Regions from separate parts of the Streptomyces sp. NPDC091972 genome, predicted to be linked through region 4. Evidence: riboswitches for the same ligand, from Rfam matches in the RefSeq annotation. Region 4 holds a riboswitch; each other region holds the start of a gene.

Region 1 (4,203 bases), on a different contig from region 4:
AGACACGGGCCGCGGTCTGCTCGCCGAGCAGCCTGATCCTCGTCGTCGTGGAGAAACGGTCCCGGTCCTTCACGGCCATCGGCTCTCCGCCTCCCCTTCTACGTGCGTACGTCCCCGCACACGGTACGGGACCGGTACGGGGACGTACGTACGACTGGCTAAGGCTTGACCCCGGAAGGGCCAGCCGGTGTCAGCCCTTGAAGCGCGGGAACGCGCTGCGGCCGGCGTAGACCGCGGCGTCGTCGAGGATCTCCTCGATGCGCAGGAGCTGGTTGTACTTGGCGACGCGCTCGGAGCGGGCCGGGGCGCCGGTCTTGATCTGGCCGCAGTTGGTGGCGACGGCCAGGTCGGCGATGGTGACGTCCTCGGTCTCGCCGGAGCGGTGGGACATCATGCACTTGAAGCCGCTGCGCTGGGCGAGCTCGACGGCGTCGAGGGTCTCGGTGAGCGAGCCGATCTGGTTCACCTTGACGAGCAGCGCGTTGGCGGCGCCGTCCTCGATGCCGCGGGCCAGGCGCTCCGGGTTGGTGACGAAGAGGTCGTCGCCGACGATCTGGACCTTGTCGCCCAGCTTGTCGGTGAGGACCTTCCAGCCGGCCCAGTCGTCCTCGAACAGCGGGTCCTCGATGGAGACGAGCGGGTAGGCCGCCACGAGCTCCTCGTAGTATTCCGTCATCTCGGCGGCCGAGCGGTCCTTGCCCTCGAACTGGTACTTGCCGTCCTTGTAGAACTCGGAGGCGGCGACGTCGAGCGCCAGGGCGACCTGCTCGCCGGGGATGTAACCGGCTTCCTTGATCGCCTCGAGGATGAGGTCCAGGGCGGCGCGGTTGGACTCCAGGTTCGGCGCGAAGCCGCCCTCGTCGCCGAGGCCGGTGGACAGGCCCTTGCTCTTCAGGACCTTCTTGAGGGTGTGGTAGACCTCGGTGCCCCAGCGCAGCGCCTCGGAGAAGGACTCCGCGCCGATCGGGGCGATCATGAACTCCTGGATGTCCACGTTGGAGTCGGCGTGCGAGCCGCCGTTCAGGATGTTCATCATCGGCACCGGCAGCAGGTGCGCGTTCGGGCCGCCCAGGTAGCGGAAGAGCGGGAGGTCGCTGGCCTCGGAGGCGGCGTGGGCGACGGCGAGGGAGACGCCGAGGATGGCGTTGGCGCCGAGCGAGCCCTTGTTGTCGGTGGCGTCCAGGTCGAACATCGCCTGGTCGATCAGACGCTGCTCGGTGGCGTCGTAGCCGACGAGCTCCGGGCCGATCTGCTCGATGACCGCGAGGACGGCCTTCTCGACACCCTTGCCCTGGTAGCGGTTCGGGTCACCGTCACGCAGCTCGATGGCCTCGAAGGCGCCCGTGGAGGCGCCGGACGGGACGGCGGCACGACCGGTGCTGCCGTCGTCGAGGCCGACCTCGACCTCGACCGTGGGGTTGCCTCGGGAGTCCAGGATTTCCCGGGCTACGACGACGTCGATGGACGGCACGAGCATCTCCTTCTTGGGATGTGACACGGTCCGCCGGGACCGCGGTGGGTTCTGCGAGACCGAGCCTAACCGGCTCCGGGGGATCGGCCACCGTGTGGACCGACCCATGGACAGAACCGAGAGTAAATTGTTTCCGAACTGAACAAAGACGGGCCGGCACCCGCGCATGAAAAGGCCCCGCCCCGGTGCGTACGGGGGAACACGCACCGGAGCGGGGAGCCCGTGGGGACGGGGGGGTGACCCTCACGAGGTCTTCAGTATGAGGACCACGCCTGTGAGGGCACTGTGGTTCAGCGAGGTGTCACTTCAGGTGGAGCTGCTGGCCCGGGAAGATGAAGTCGGCATCGTCGATGATGTCCTTGTTCAGCTTGAACAGCTTCTGCCAGCCGCCCTTGACCTTGTGCTTCTCGGCGATCGAGCTGAGGGTGTCACCCTTGACGACCTTGTACTCGCCGTCGCCCTTCTTGACCTTCTTGCCGGTCGGCGTGGTGACGGTCTTCTTGGCGGCCGGACGGTCGGAGGAGCGGGAGGCGCTCTGCTCCTCGGTCGAACGGGTGCTGGTGCCCGAGTTCGAGGAGCCGGCGGAGGACGAGCTGCCGCCACCGTTGTAGGCGGCGCTGGACAGGCCCGTGCCGCAGACCGGCCAGGCACCCTTGCCCTGGGAGGCGAGGACCTTCTCGGCGACGGCGATCTGCTGGGCCTTGCTGGCCTGGTTGGCCTGCGCGGCGTACTGCGTGCCGCCGTACGCGGCCCAGGTGGAGGCGGAGAACTGCAGACCGCCGTAGTAGCCGTTGCCGGTGTTGATGGACCAGTTGCCGCCGGACTCGCACTGGGCGACGGCGTCCCACTCGGAGGCGGTGGCGGCGGAGGCGTTGCCCGCGGCCATCAGCGGGGCGGCGATGGCGACACCGGTGACGCCGGCGAGCGCGGCGGCGCGGGTGGCCTTGGACGGACGACGGTGCTTGCCCTTGCCGGAAAACAGCATGGATCGATCCCCTCACCGACGCCTGCGAGGTGAGCTGTCGGGTTCGGGCCGGTTGAGTTGCCCGGTCGCGCCCGGCGCCTTGCGGCTCCTAGCGCGACTTCACCCCTAGCCGGTCCAGCGTGAACTGCTGGGTCCGGCACTTACCTTGGGTCCCCCGCTCCTGCCTACGGCGCTTGACGCGACGACTGTTCCCGTACGGCCGCTGGCAGGATTCGGCGTTGCGGCAGACGGGGCTCGGGTTGCCGAGCGGTCACGACCGTAGACATGCGTTCGGCGGAATTTCAAAGACGATCAGGGCTTCTGAGACTCATCCCACACTTTCACCAAAGTGGACATTCAGTGCGAAGTGTGACGTGAACTCCCGCTGTTTTTCAGGTCTTTTCGACCCTATTCAGCCCCTGTGTCGAGCGTCTGACCGGCAACGATGTTGCTCGGGTCGGTCCCGATGCGGTCCTTGTTCTCCGCGTAGAGGGCGCGCCATCCGCCGTCGAGACCAAGGGAGTCGGCGATGGAGACGAGGGAGTCGCCCTCCTGGACCGTGTAGGTGGCGGCGGCATGCCGGCCGGCCGTGGGGGAGGCCGCGCTCTTCGTCACACTCTCCTCGGCACTGTCGCCGCGATGCTTGCCGGAACCCAGGGCACCCACGTCCACGAGGGCCGAAGAGCCGCCCTCCTGCCATGACTTGTCCGCTTCATCCTCTTCTGCGCTCACCACGGGCGAGCTGTCGGACGGCTGCGCGTCCCGCTGTGCGGAACCCTCGGATACCGAAGAGTTCTTTTTGTCCGGCTTGGCGGAACTGTCATCGCCGGAGGGAGTGGCCGAGGGCGAGGGCGTCCCGGACGATCCGTCCAGCGCGTCGAGCAGACCGGAGGACTTCTCGGAACCCGACGAGTCGGAGGAACCGGACGAAGAGGAGGAACCTTCGGAACTGGACGAGCCGGACGATCCGGATGAGTTGGACGCCGAGGCGGAGGGCGTGCCGCTTCCCACGCCCGTGTCGACGTCGGCCGAACTCGCGTCCTTGCTGAGACCGCCGAGCAGCCCGCAGGTCGGCCAGGCGGCGATGCCCTGGTCCGCGAGCAGCTTCTCGGCCACGGCTATCTGCTGGTTGCGGCTGGCCAGGTCCGCGGTCTCGGCGTACTCGAGGCCGCCGTACTTCTCCCAGTTCTCCTGGGACATCTGAAGGCCGCCGTAGAAGCCGTTGCCGTCGTTCGCGCTCCAGGAGCCACCGCTCTCGCACTCCGCGACCCGGTCCCACGTGGTGCCGGTGGCGGCGCTCGCCCCGGTCGCCCCGAGCAGTGGGATCGCGATGGCGGATCCCGTCACACCGGCCGCCACGAGGAGAGCCGGAGCCTGACGGGGGCGACGGTGACGACCGTTCCCGGAGAGCATGGAGGGACCTTTCCCGAGACAGCAAGTACCCGCGCGGCAGTGGTACGGGGACCGCGCTGGTCCGTGAACGTATAGGGATTCGATCACTTGTCACAAGTTAATGCCGCGTAGATCACGTGAAGATCACAGACTTGAGGGCGTGTCATGTTTACGCGGCATCCTCCCGGGATACCCCGGACCCCTCGGTCGATTACCGGACGGGCGTGAACTCCACGGGCAAAGTACGCAGTCCACGCATGATGAGTCCGCCACGCCAGCGCAAATCAGCCGAATCCACCGCGAGTTGAAGGTCCGGGAGCCGGGTGAGGAGGGTGGCGAGCGCGGTCTGGCCCTCCAGCCGGGCCAGCGGGGCACC
Region 2 (4,203 bases), on a different contig from region 4:
GCAGCACCTCGGCGGCGAAGCGCCGGATGCCGCGCTCGCGGGCGACGGCGCCGATGTGTTCGAGGAGGGCGGAGGCCACCCCGCGCCCCTGGTGGGCGTCCTGCACGAGGAAGGCGACCTCGGCCTCGTCGGCGGGGGCGGACGCGGGCATGCCGTCGGCGCCGATGCGGTCGTAGCGTACGGTGGCGATGAACTCGCCGCCGATGGTGGCGGCGAGTCCCACCCGGTCCACAAAGTCGTGGTGCGTGAAGCGGTGGACGTCCTTGGCGGACAGGCGTGGGTAGGGCGCGAAGAAGCGGTAGTACTTCGACTCGTCCGAGACCTGCTCGTAGAAGCTGACCAGGCGATCGGCGTCGTCGACGGTGATGGGCCTGATGCGCGCGGTGCCGCCGTCGCGCAGCACCACGTCGGCCTCCCAGTGGGCGGGGTACTCGTGCCGGTCCGACGCGCTCTGCATGGGCCCCAGAGTACGGCTCGCGTACGACAACGGCGCGAGGCAGTCTGTGGAGAACGCGCGAGAGCGCACAAGGACGGAAGTCGGGCCGAGGCCGCGGTCCGACGTCTCACCCCGGGAGGCTGCACGCCCTCCCGGGAGACGCTTCACGTGTGGGAAACTGGTCTAGACAACCCTGAACACCGAAGGGCAGCATCACATGGCTGAGCGCCGCGTCAACGTCGGCTGGGCCGAGGGCCTCCACGCCCGCCCCGCTTCCATCTTCGTCCGGGCCGCCACGGCCGCAGGCATCCCGGTGACGATCGCCAAGGCCGACGGCAACCCCGTCAACGCGGCCTCCATGCTGGCCGTTCTCGGCCTGGGCGCCCAGGGCGGCGAGGAGGTCGTCCTCGCCTCCGACGCCGAGGGCGCGGACGCGGCTCTCGACCGGCTCGCGAAGCTGGTCGCCGAGGGACTCGAGGAACTTCCCGAGACCGTCTGAGCACGGGTGTCCTGAAAAGCAGGCAAGGGCTCGTCCGAATTATCGGGCGGGCCCTTCGCTTTATCCTTTTACGGGCAGCGGAAAGAGCCCCCGCGAATTACTCCCTCTTTGTATACGGTGCCCGTGTTAATGCCGCACACCCGTCACGTTTACGGGATGTTGCGAACTCCTCACACGGTCCGCGCGGTCCTGTCCTGAGGTGAACCGCAGCCGGTGCGCCGCGCCCGAGCGCTCGGTGTGCAGCGCCGTGATCGCACGCGCCCGTTCGCCGTCCCCGCGGGCCACCGCGTCCACGATCGCGCCGTGCTCCGCCCAGGACTCCACGGGGTCGGCCGGCGCGTCCACGACGTACATCCAGGCGATCTTGTGCCGCAACTGGGTCAGCAGCGAGGTCAGCGCCGGGCTGCCGGTGGCCTGCGCGAGCGTCTCGTGGAACCAGCCCCCCAAGGAGCGCAGATCGTCGCTGTTGCCCCGCCTGGCCCGCTCCTGGCCCAGCCTGACCAGGCCGCGCAGCACCTTCAGATGGGCCTCGGTGCGCCGCTGGGCGGCCCGGGAGGCGCCCAGCGGTTCGAGGAGCATGCGCATCTCCAGGAGGTCGGCGCCCTCCTGCTCGGTCGGTTCGGCGACGCACGCGCCCGCGTGCCGCCGGGTCACCACGAAGCCCTCGGCCTCCAGCGTGCGCAGGGCCTCACGGACGGGGACCCGGGAGACGCCGTAGCGGCGGGCGAGCAGTTCCTCGGTGAGCCGGCTCCCGCGCGCGTGGACACCGGCGACGATGTCGTCCCGGATCGCCGTGCATACCGAGTGCGCCGGAATACGCATGTCCGACCTCCGTCTTAATCCCCGTGAAACGTCGCCGATTGACGTGTGTTCAGTGACTCTATTGCAATGAGCGGGAATTTCCGACGGCGGACCGGAATCCAGGGATATTTTTTGGACAACGGGGTGCCGGAAACGACGAAACCCCGGCTCGGGGAGCCGGGGTTCTCGCGGAGGCCGCGGGGCGATCGTCAGACGTCGACGCCGTGCGAGCGCAGGTAGGCGACGGGGTCGATGTCCGAGCCGTACTCGGGGCTGGTGCGTGCCTCGAAGTGCAGGTGCGGGCCGGTGACGTTGCCGGTCGCGCCGGAGAGGCCGATCTGCTGACCGGGAGTGACGGACTGGCCGACCGAGACGCCGATGGACGACAGGTGGCCGTACTGGGTGTACGTGCCGTCGGCCATCCTGATCACGACGTTGTTGCCGTACGCCCCGCCCCAGCCGGCCTCGACGACCGTGCCGCGGCCGACCGCGTGCACGGAGGTGCCGCTGGCGGCGTGGAAGTCGATACCGGTGTGGCTGCCGGAGGACCAGATGGAGCCGCCGCTCTTGTAGCCGGTGGAGACGTAGGAGCCGGAGATCGGGGCGACGAAGGCGTTGAGGCGCTTGCGCTCGGCCTCGCGGGCGGCGCGCTCCTTGGCCTCGCGGATCTCCTTGGCACGCGCCTCGGCCTTGCGCTTGGCCTCCGCCTCCGCCTTCTTCTGCGCGGCGGCCTGCGCCTGGGCCTCGGCCTGGGCGTCGAGCTGGTCCGCGAGGGAGTCGCCGACGGAGACGACGGGCATGAGGCCGGTCTGCTCGACGGAGTTCTCGGCGGCGAGCGCCGGGGCGGCGATGGTGCCGATGACGCCGGTGGTGGCGAGGGCGGCGACGCCCGCGGCGCGGGCGGTGGTGCGCTTCATGCGGCTGGGACGGCGGTGCTTCCCGGTGGCGCAGGTGAACGCCATGTGGTGGCTGGTCCTTTCCTTCCTTCTCGCCTACCGGGTTAGCTGACGGGTTCGGAGCAGGAAGGTCTCCTACGGACCCCCTCGCGGTCGCGTGGGCGTCCGATTCACCCCAGGGACGTGGTGTGGGTCCCCGGCTCCCCTGGCTCGCGCCGTACGGGGACTCGGCGATGACTGTCCGGTGCCGCGGGCGCGGCGCAGTGCCTGACGGACAGCCCGCAAGACGCTAAGCGGGGCGGCTTTCAGGACCCAAACGGATCAGGGTGTTTGTAGCGCATCCCACAGGGCAGACAGGCAACCTCCCACCCAATTCGGACATCAAGGGGCCCTGGTGACGCCGCCGTCACCAGGGCCCCTCCACGCCCGTGCCGGTGCTCGGCTACTCGGCGCTGACGACCTTGACCTCGCCGATACCGAGGGCCTCGACGGGCTCCTTGATGGCCGCCGCGTCGCCGACCAGGACCGTCACCAGCCGGTCCACCGGGAAGGCGTTCACGACGGCCGCGGTGGCCTCCACGGTGCCGGTCGCGGCGAGCTGCTGGTACAGGGTCGCCTGGTAGTCGTCGGGCAGGTGCTGCTCGACCTGGTCGGCCAGCGTGCTCGCCACGGCCGCGGCCGTCTCGTACTTGAGCGGTGCCACACCCACGAGGTTCTGCACGGCGACGTCGCGCTCGGCGTCGGTGAGGCCGCCCTCGGCGAGCGTGCGCAGCACCTTCCACAGGTCGTCCAGGGCGGGACCGGTGTTCGGGGTGTCGACGGAGCCGCTGATGGCGAGCATCGCGGCGCCCGAGCCGTCCGGCGCGGACCGGAGGACCTGGCCGAACGCCCGTACGCCGTAGGTGTAGCCCTTCTCCTCGCGCAGGACGCGGTCAAGGCGGGAGGTGAGGGTGCCGCCGAGGCAGTACGTGCCGAGCACCTGCGCGGGCCACACGCGTGCGTGCCGGTCGGCGCCGATACGGCCGATCAGGAGCTGGGTCTGGACGGCTCCGGGGCGGTCCACGATCACGACGCGGCCGGTGTCGTCGGCGGTCACCGGCGGCACGGGCCGCGGCTGGGCCGGGGAACCGGTCCAGGCACCGAGCGTGTCGGCGAGCAGCGCGTCCAGGTCGATGCCGGTGAGGTCGCCGACGACCACGGCGGTCGCGGTGGCGGGCCGCACGTGCTTCTCGTAGAAGGCGCGTACGGCCGCGGAGTCGATGTTCCCGACGGTCTCCTCGGTGCCCTGGCGCGGGCGCGACATGCGCGAGTCCGCCGGGAACAGCTCCTTGGAGAGCTCCTTGGCGGCACGGCGGGACGGGTTGGCCAGCTCATGCGGGATCTCGTCGAGGCGGTTGCGGACGAGCCGCTCGACCTCGCTGTCCGCGAACGCGGGCGCCCTGAGCGCGTCGGCCAGCAGACCGAGCGCCTTGGCGAGGCGGGAGGCCGGCACTTCGAGGCTGAGGCGGACGCCCGGGTGGTCGGCGTGCGCGTCGAGGGTGGCTCCGCAGCGCTCCAGCTCGGCGGCGAAC
Region 3 (4,203 bases), on a different contig from region 4:
GGCGGACCCGCCGAGGAGGTTCCGTGGCGCCGGCGGTCCTCCCCGTCCTGCTCCTGAGGGTGCGTGTGACGAGTGCCATAAAGGCGTTGCTTCAAATTTAAAGCATGAGGTAGGGTCTCGATCAGTAGGACTGCTTCAAAACTGAAGCAGATATGCCCACGGAGCGGAGTACCCGCATGCCCGACCTGCCCGCCGCCACCCAGCGCTCCCGCGTCCACGTCCCGCTGCGCTTCGGGGACGGCTACCGCGTCGACGCCGAGCTCGTCACCTTCCACGGCCTGGCCGACGGGCGGGAGCACCTCGCCGTCGTCCTCGGCGACCCCGCCCCCGGCACCGTCCCGCTGGTGCGGCTGCACTCCGAGTGCCTCACCGGTGACGTCTTCGGCTCCGCCCGCTGCGACTGCGGCCCGCAACTGCGCGAGGCGGTCGAGCGCATAGCCGAGCGCGGCGGCGTCCTGCTCTACCTCCGCCAGGAGGGCCGCGGCATCGGCCTCTACAACAAGCTCGACGCGTACGCCCTCCAGGACCAGGGTCTCGACACCTACGCCGCGAACACCGCGCTGGGCCTGCCCGAGGACGCCCGCGACTACACGGCGGCCGCGCAGATGCTGACCGCCCTGGGCATCGGCGAACTCGACCTGCTCTCCAACAACCCCGACAAGGCGGGTCAGTTGAGGGACCTCGGGATCGGCGTCCACGACCGCGTCCCGACCGGCGTCTTCACCACCGCCCACAACGTCCGCTACCTCCGCGCGAAGGTCCTCCAGACCCAGCACACGCTGCCGCTGGGCGAGTTGACGGAGCTCGGGGTCGGCTGACGGCCGCCCGGGCGGGTGCTCACTCGCCGGAGCCGCCCGCACCGCCCTCGTGGTCCCGCACCCAGTTCCGGTGGGCGCCCGAGCCCTCGCGGCCGGGCGAGAGCCTCAGCACGGTCCCGTCGTCGATCTGCTCCAGGCTCGTCACCACGTAGCGGGAGCCCGTGTGCACCGCCAGCCTGATGCTGCCGTTGCCGAACTCCGTCACCCGCAGCGTCCGGCCGCCGGAGAGCGGGATGTCCCGCTTCCCGATCTCCGCCGGCCGCCCGTCGGCTGCCGTCATGTCCCCTCCTCGTTCCTGTGAGGAGCGCCACGGTACGCCGCTCCGCGCGGCCACCGGGGCCCCTGGAACAACCCTGGCGCGAACCACCTCGCGGATGACGTATGCTGGTCACACAACGACGCGGGGTGGAGCAGCTCGGTAGCTCGCTGGGCTCATAACCCAGAGGTCGCAGGTTCAAATCCTGTCCCCGCTACTGAAGGCTCAGGGCCGGAATCCAGTGAATGGGTTCCGGCCCTGAGTGTTTGTGCGTCCGCGCCCGGCCGGAGGGTTCGCAGCGGCCTTCGTCACGCCGGGTGAGCGGATGGGCGCCCTCCGCATAGCGACTGACACACCGTCAACACCCCTGTGCCGTCTGAGTCGTGGTCAACTCGCCCGTTTTTCACCGTTCATGGGCCGTAAGTCCAGCGGGATTTCGTTAATGATCAAGCGGAACAGCTTGGAATCGGGCCCCCGGGTCTATTAACGTTCGATAACGCAGCGCGGTCGTCCCAGCCGTCACAAGAGACGGCTCCGTGCTCACGCGCCGAATTCCGCAAGGGAACCGGGGAACCACCACCTTGGGGTGAATCGCTCGTAGTCCGCCGTGGCAGCACGGTGGATATACGCGCGTAGGAGACCTTCCTGCTCCGAACCCGTCAGCTAACCCGGTAGGCGAGAAGGAAGGAAAGGAGTGCGCCCACGTGGCGTCCAACCCGCCTGCCCCCGAGGCGCCGTACGTTCCGAGCGACACCCTCGTGTACGGCGGCTACCGTGCCGACGACGAGGCTCCGCTCGGCGAGTGGAACCCGACCGCGGACTCCCTCGCTCCCGTACGAGGCCGGCATCGCGTAGCAAAGCAGCGTGGCGGCGGATTCGCCCGTAGCTCCACCGTCCTGGGCGTCGGCGTCATAGCCGCGGTCAGCGCGGGCGGGATGGCCAGCGCCAACACCGGCAAGCCGCCGGTCTCCATCTCGATGCCGGACCTGCCCAACGTGGGCTCGCTCATCTCGGACGACTCCGACCCGGCCGCCGCCGACACGAGCGCCTTCAGCAGCGTCGGCGCCACCACCGCCGGCACCGCCGAGGGCGCCTCGGACGCCGGTGAGGCACTGCGCTCGCGCATCCTGGCCCAGGCCGAGGTGCAGCAGGACCAGATCGACACCAAGGCCGCCCAGGCCGTCGCGGACGCCGCCCAGAAGGAGGCCGACGCGGCCGCCGCCAAGGCGGAGAAGGAAGCCCAGGAGAAGGCCGCCGCCGCCAAGAAGAAGGCGGAGGAGGAGGCCGCGAAGAAGGCCGAGGCGGAGCGCCTGGCCGAGCTCGCCAAGCAGTACACGCTGCCGACCTCGTCGTACACCATCACCTCGACCTTCGGTCAGGCCGGTTCCCTGTGGTCCTCCGGCTACCACACGGGCCTCGACTTCGCCGCCCCCACGGGCACGCTCATCAAGGCGGTCCACAGCGGCACCATCACGGAGGCCGGCTGGGCCGGCTCCTACGGCTACCGCACGATCCTCACCCTCGACGACGGCACCGAGCTGTGGTTCTGCCACCAGTCCTCGATCAGCGTCAGCGTCGGCCAGAAGGTCGCCACCGGTGACGTCATCGGCCGCGTGGGCGCCACGGGCAACGTGACCGGCGCGCACCTGCACCTGGAGGTCCACCCGGGCGGCTCCGCCGACGGGATCGACCCGATGGCGTGGCTGCGCGGCAAGGGTCTCAACCCCTGACCCTCCCCCGCGAACTCCGACAGCCCTGACGACGTCCCCCCGACGTCAGGGCTGTCGGTGTGTCGGAGCAGCCGACCCCGCTTGTTTGCGAGGACTTTGCGGCCGTGCCGGAAGGCCGGCGTCCGGCACTGGCGTTGACGTATGGCATGACTTCTCTTCGCAAGCTCGGCTCCTCCGGCCTCGAGGTCTTCCCGCTCTCCCTCGGCGGCAACGTGTTCGGCTGGACCGCCGACGAGGCCACCTCGTTCGCCGTCCTCGACGCCTACACCGCGGCCGGCGGCAACTTCCTCGACACGGCCGACTCGTACTCGGCATGGGTGGACGGCAACTCCGGTGGCGAGTCCGAGACCATCATCGGAAAGTGGCTGGCGGCCCGCGGCAACCGCGACGACGTCCTCATCGCCACGAAGGTCAGCCAGCACCCCGACTACCCGGGCCTGAGCGCGGCGAACATCAAGGCGGCGGCGGACGCCTCGCTGCGCCGCCTCGGCACCGACCGCATCGACCTGTACTACACCCACTACGACAAGCCGGAGACACCCGTCGAGGAGATCATCGGCGCGCTGGACGAGCTGGTGAAGGCGGGCAAGGTACGGGCGATCGGAGCCTCCAACATCTCCGCCGCGCGCCTTGCGGAGTCCCTCGACTTCTCCGACCGCGAGGGCCTCGCGCGCTACACCGCCCTCCAGCCCCACTACAACCTCGTCTCGCGGGACACCTACGAGGGCGAACTCCAGGCCGTCGCCTCCCGGCAGGGTCTCGCCGCCGTCCCGTACTTCGCCCTCGCCTCCGGGTTCCTCACCGGCAAGTACCGCGTCGGCGAGACCGTGGAGAGCCGGCGCAGCGCGGGTGCCGCCAAGCACCTGGAGACCGAGCGCGGCCGGAAGGTGCTCGCGGCGCTCGACGACATCGCCGAGTCCCACACCGTCCCGGTCGCCACGGTCGCCCTCGCCTGGCTCGCCGCCCAGCCGACGGTCGCGGCCCCGATCGCGTCCGCCCGCACGGTGGAGCAGCTCCCGGCGCTGCTGAGGGTGGCGGAGCTGACCCTGACGGAGGAGGAGCTGGGGCGCCTGACGGAGGCGTCGGCGTAAGGGGAGGCCGGCCTACGTCCGGTACGGGTTGTACGCGGGGTAGGGCACCGCGTGCGCCGGGTGGACCGGGTGCGCCTGCTGGGCGGGGTGGGGCGGGTGGCCGTACACCCCGTACACCGGCCAGGGCGGCGCGGCCACCGGTACCGGGGGTGCCGTCGTCCGGGCCGCGTGGTCCAGGGCGGGGCGGGCCACGTCCCGCCGGCGCCACAGCTCGTGCAGCAGCTCCCGCTCCCGTACGACGAAGTCGGCGTTCGCCCGGCCGAGCCGTCCCCGGCGCCGCAGGAACGCCAACGACGTCGCGTACGCCT
Region 4 (4,203 bases):
ATCCACGACGTGGCCCGGGAGGCGGGCGTCTCGCGGGGCACCGTCTCCCGCTTCCTGAACGGCGGCCACTACGTCTCGCCCGCCGCCCGGCGGTCGGTCGAGACCGCCATCAGGAAGACCGGTTACGTGGTCAACCGGCACGCCCGCAGCCTCAGCACGGGCCGCTCGGACTCGGTGGCGTTCCTGCTGACCGAACCGCAGGAGAAGTTCTTCGAGGACCCCAACTTCAACGTCCTGCTGCGCGGTTGCACCGAGCGGCTCGCCCAGCACGACATCCCGCTGCTGCTGATGCTCGCCGAGAGCGACGACGACCGGCGCCGGCTGACCCGGTACATCACCTCGGGTCACGTCGACGGTGTGCTGCTGCTGTCCAACCACAGCGGCGACCCGGTCGCGGCCGAACTGCACGACGCCGGGATCCCGTTGGTGGTCTGCGGCAAGCCGATCGGGCGGGGCACCAAGGTGAGTTACGTGGCCGCGGCCGACCGGGAGGGCGCACAGGACATGGTCCGCCACCTCCTCGCGGGTGGCCGGCGCCGCGTCGGCATGGTCACCGGGCCGCTGGACATGCCGGGCGGCCCCGACCGGCTGGCCGGCTACCGGGACGTGCTCGCGGAGGCGGGCCTGCCCTACGACCCGGAGCTCGTCGTCGAGGGCGACTTCCGGCGCAGCGGTGGCGAACGGGCCGCCCGCCGCCTGCTCGCCCAGGCCCCGGACATGGACGCGGTGTTCGTCGCCTCCGACCTCATGGCCCTGGGCGTCGTGGGCGTCCTCCAGCAGGCCGGGCGTTCGGTCCCGGAGGACATCGCTGTCGGCGGCTTCGACGACTCACCGGCGGCCACCGCGATCGCCCCGGCCCTGACCACCATGCGCCAGCCCTTCGACCGCATCAGCGCCGAGATGGTCCGCATGCTCCTCGCCCAGATCGCCGGCGAGGACACGGCCGGGGTGATCCTCCCGACCGAACTGGTGGTGCGGGACTCGGCGTAGCCCGTCGGCGGCGCGGAAAGCCCGCGCCCGACGGGGTCCGCCGGCCTTCGCCGGGCCCTGCCGCCGAGGCCCCGGAAGCGGAACTGCCGTCAACGGATGTGAAAGCAGGAGCCGTCCGGTTCGCGTCGAGTCGGAGGGGCCAACCATCCGTATTCTCTGATCATGGCCGCCTCCCCCGCATATTCACTCATCGCCACCGACCTGGACGGCACGCTGCTGCGCGCCGACGACACCCTCTCCGACCGGTCGTTGGCCGTGCTCGCGCGGGTGGCCGCGGGGGGAGCCCGGCATCTCGTCGTGACGGGACGGCCGGCGCCCAGAGTGCGCCCGCTGCTCGACGACCTCGGCAGCACGGGGCTCGCGGTGTGCGGACAGGGCGCGCAGGTGTACGACGCCGGCGCGGACCGTCTGCTCTGGTCGGTGAACCTGGACCGGGAACTGGCCGAGACCGCGCTCGGCAAGATCGAGGCGGAGGTCGGGCAGGTGTACGCGGCCGTGGACCAGGACGGGGTCGACGGGCTCACGCTCATCGAGCCGGGCTATCTGATGCCCCATCCGACCCTGCCCGCCGTGCGGGTCGGCCGACGCGACGACCTGTGGTGCGAGCCGATCAGCAAGGTGCTGCTGCGCCACCCGTACCTGTCCGACGACGAGTTGGCGGGCACCGCGCGCTCGGTGGTGGGTTCGCTGGCGACGGTCACCATGTCGGGGCCCGGGACCGTCGAACTCCAGCCATGCGGCGTCACCAAGGCGACGGGCCTCGCACTCGCCGCCGAACACCTGGGACTGGGACCCGAGGTGACGATCGCCTTCGGGGACATGCCCAACGACATCCCCATGTTCGACTGGGCGGCCCGCGGGGTGGCGATGGCCAACGCCCACCCCGAACTCAAGGCCGTGGCCGACGAGGTGACCCTGTCGAACGAGGACGACGGCATCGCCGTCGTCCTCGAACGACTCTTCCCGCGGGCGTAGTCCCTAGTACGCGCCGAACACGTTGTCGATGGATCCGTACCGCTGGGCCGCGTAGTTGCAGGCCGCGGTGATGTTCGCCACCGGGTCGTACGGGTCCCACGAGGTGTTGGCCACGTGGTACGCGGCGAAGGTCGGGTCGATCACCTGGAGCAGGCCCTTGGAGGGCGTGCCGGCGGCCGCGTTGGAGTCCCAGAGGTTGATGGCGTAGGGGTTGCCGGAGGACTCACGGATGACGTTGCGGTAGATGCCGTCGTAGGAGCCGGGGATGCCGTGCTCCGCCATGACGGCGAGGGAGGCCCGGATCCAGCCGTCGAGGGTGTTGGGGTAGCCCAGCGTGGTCGCGGTCTGCTGGGGCGGGGTGGCCGCGGAGGCGCTGGTCGCGCCGATGAGCGGCAGGGCCAGGACGGCGACTCCGGTCCCGGCGACGGCGAGCTTGCGGGCGAGACGGCTGGTGCGGGGACGGCGGTGCTGAGCGGCAGCGGGCATGGCGAAGTTCCTCTCCGTCGCCTGCGAGGTGAGCTGTCGGGTTCGGGCGGGAGATGCCCGGACACACCTACGAAAGGCGTGACTTCACCCCGAGCCGTACCGGTATGTCCGAAGACGACCGTTCCGGCGACTTACCTGGTTCCCCCGCTCCTGCCATGGTTCTCGGTGGGTGTACGGGCGGTGGCAGGATTCGGCGTCCGTCCGACAGGCCGGGAACGTATGCGAGAGCACATGTCCGGAACAAGTGGCGAATTCACATGGGGTGCCTGTTGACCTTGGTGAGGGAGATTTGAGGCACTTGATCCTTTGCGTTCGCCAAGTCTCAACTCGCGCACGGTAGAAGGCGGATCGCAGGATTCCGGATGTCCGCCGACCCGCCTGCCCGAGTGGGCCAAGTCACAGCCGAACGCAAGAGGTGTAAAACGGTCAAGAAGCACCAACTCATGTGCAACCGGCTGCCCGTGGGATGCGCTTCTCCCACGCCCACCGGAAGACCACCTAGCCGCACCGGAGGTGGCGAAGTCCGCCCCCTCACCTGGTCGCGGGTCTGACGGTCGAGCCGGGCGAGCGGCGCCGCCGCCCCCGCGTGCATGTCCGGAGGGAGCCGGGGCCGCCGGACATGCCGACCCGGCCGTCGCACCAGGGCCGGCGCTGCCGGTCGCAGGGTGCCGTCCGGCCGGGCAGGTATTCGAGGATCGCGGGTACCGGTTCCGTGGTGAGCGGCCCGCATCGGCGGGTCCTGTCGGTCTCAGGGCACCGGTTTCACGACGAAGGCGGCTACTTACCTACAAATAGATTGATAGCCGTTCTTTTCAGGTGATCAAAAACATACCGGTCGTGATCCGATAGCGCCTGGCATGGACGGGGCGGGCGCTATCGGTGATCCAAAGGTGACCGGATACGCTGACTTGAGTGATGGCAGCGACCTATCGACATTTCGCGTAACCGCCAGTAGACACCAGCAGACAGGAGACCCCTCGTGACCGTCGTCGGGCCGTTCGGGCTGAGCGTGCGGGACCAGGCTCTGGAAGCCGATGTCCAGGCCGGATTGGCGGCTGTCGAGGAGGGACTGCTCGAGGCCACCAAGAGCGAGGTCCCCTTCATCACGGAGGCCGCCCAGCACCTGGTGCGCGCGGGCGGAAAGCGCTTCCGGCCGCTGCTCGTGATGCTCGCCGCCCAGTTCGGGGACCCCTACGCCCCGGGCGTGGTGCCGTCGGCCGTGGTGGTGGAGCTGACCCACCTCGCCACGCTGTACCACGACGACGTCATGGACGAGGCCGAGGTCCGGCGGGGCGTCGACAGCGCCAACACCCGCTGGGGCAACTCGGTGGCCGTGCTGACCGGCGACTTCCTGTTCGCCCGCGCCTCGCACATCCTGGCCGACCTCGGACCGGAGGCGGTCCGGGTGCAGTCGGAGGCGTTCGAGCGCCTGGTCACCGGCCAGATCCTGGAGACGGCCGGACCGCAGGACGGCCGGGACCCGGTCGAGCACTACCTGGACGTGCTCGGCGGCAAGACGGGCTCGCTCGTCGCGGTCTCGTGCCGCTTCGGCGCGATGATGTCGGGCGCCGACGAGACGGTCGTGGACGTCCTGACCCAGTACGGCGAGCGCCTCGGCGTCGCCTTCCAGCTGGCCGACGACGTCCTCGACATCGCCTCCGACTCCCACGAGTCCGGCAAGACACCGGGCACGGACCTGCGCGAGGGCATCCCGACCATGCCGGTCCTGCGACTGCGGGAGCGCGCCGCCCG

What was found. Region 4 has a riboswitch for cyclic di-AMP ahead of ACIQJT_RS39445 (transglycosylase SLT domain-containing protein). Riboswitches for the same ligand answer to the same signal wherever they lie in the genome.
Region 1: another riboswitch for cyclic di-AMP. It lies ahead of ACIQJT_RS36220 (transglycosylase family protein); the one in region 4 lies ahead of ACIQJT_RS39445 (transglycosylase SLT domain-containing protein).
Region 2: another riboswitch for cyclic di-AMP. It lies ahead of ACIQJT_RS31280 (M23 family metallopeptidase); the one in region 4 lies ahead of ACIQJT_RS39445 (transglycosylase SLT domain-containing protein).
Region 3: another riboswitch for cyclic di-AMP. It lies ahead of ACIQJT_RS39005 (M23 family metallopeptidase); the one in region 4 lies ahead of ACIQJT_RS39445 (transglycosylase SLT domain-containing protein).

The regions. Positions count from the first base shown of each region.
Region 1 is NZ_JBIVSV010000016.1:103,902-108,104, forward strand. Features, by position in the region: gene ACIQJT_RS36210 (septum formation initiator family protein) at 1-79, opposite strand, end outside; gene eno (phosphopyruvate hydratase) at 191-1,477, opposite strand; gene ACIQJT_RS36220 (transglycosylase family protein) at 1,773-2,456, opposite strand; cyclic di-AMP (ydaO/yuaA leader) riboswitch at 2,461-2,638, opposite strand; gene ACIQJT_RS36225 (transglycosylase family protein) at 2,844-3,848, opposite strand; gene ACIQJT_RS36230 (cytochrome P450) at 4,039-4,203, opposite strand, start outside.
Region 2 is NZ_JBIVSV010000012.1:193,639-197,841, forward strand. Features, by position in the region: gene ACIQJT_RS31265 (GNAT family N-acetyltransferase) at 1-457, opposite strand, end outside; gene ACIQJT_RS31270 (HPr family phosphocarrier protein) at 654-935, shown strand; gene ACIQJT_RS31275 (GntR family transcriptional regulator) at 1,062-1,757, opposite strand; gene ACIQJT_RS31280 (M23 family metallopeptidase) at 1,946-2,698, opposite strand; cyclic di-AMP (ydaO/yuaA leader) riboswitch at 2,712-2,875, opposite strand; gene ACIQJT_RS31285 (pitrilysin family protein) at 3,075-4,203, opposite strand, start outside.
Region 3 is NZ_JBIVSV010000020.1:20,313-24,515, reverse strand. Features, by position in the region: gene ACIQJT_RS39025 (MarR family transcriptional regulator) at 1-57, shown strand, start outside; gene ribA (GTP cyclohydrolase II) at 177-818, shown strand; gene ACIQJT_RS39015 (hypothetical protein) at 838-1,098, opposite strand; tRNA gene ACIQJT_RS39010 (tRNA-Met) at 1,218-1,291, shown strand; cyclic di-AMP (ydaO/yuaA leader) riboswitch at 1,610-1,767, shown strand; gene ACIQJT_RS39005 (M23 family metallopeptidase) at 1,779-2,804, shown strand; gene ACIQJT_RS39000 (aldo/keto reductase) at 2,951-3,895, shown strand; gene ACIQJT_RS38995 (PrsW family intramembrane metalloprotease) at 3,908-4,203, opposite strand, start outside.
Region 4 is NZ_JBIVSV010000021.1:399-4,601, reverse strand. Features, by position in the region: gene ACIQJT_RS39455 (LacI family DNA-binding transcriptional regulator) at 1-990, shown strand, start outside; gene ACIQJT_RS39450 (HAD family hydrolase) at 1,153-1,965, shown strand; gene ACIQJT_RS39445 (transglycosylase SLT domain-containing protein) at 1,969-2,451, opposite strand; cyclic di-AMP (ydaO/yuaA leader) riboswitch at 2,457-2,657, opposite strand; gene ACIQJT_RS39440 (polyprenyl synthetase family protein) at 3,431-4,203, shown strand, end outside.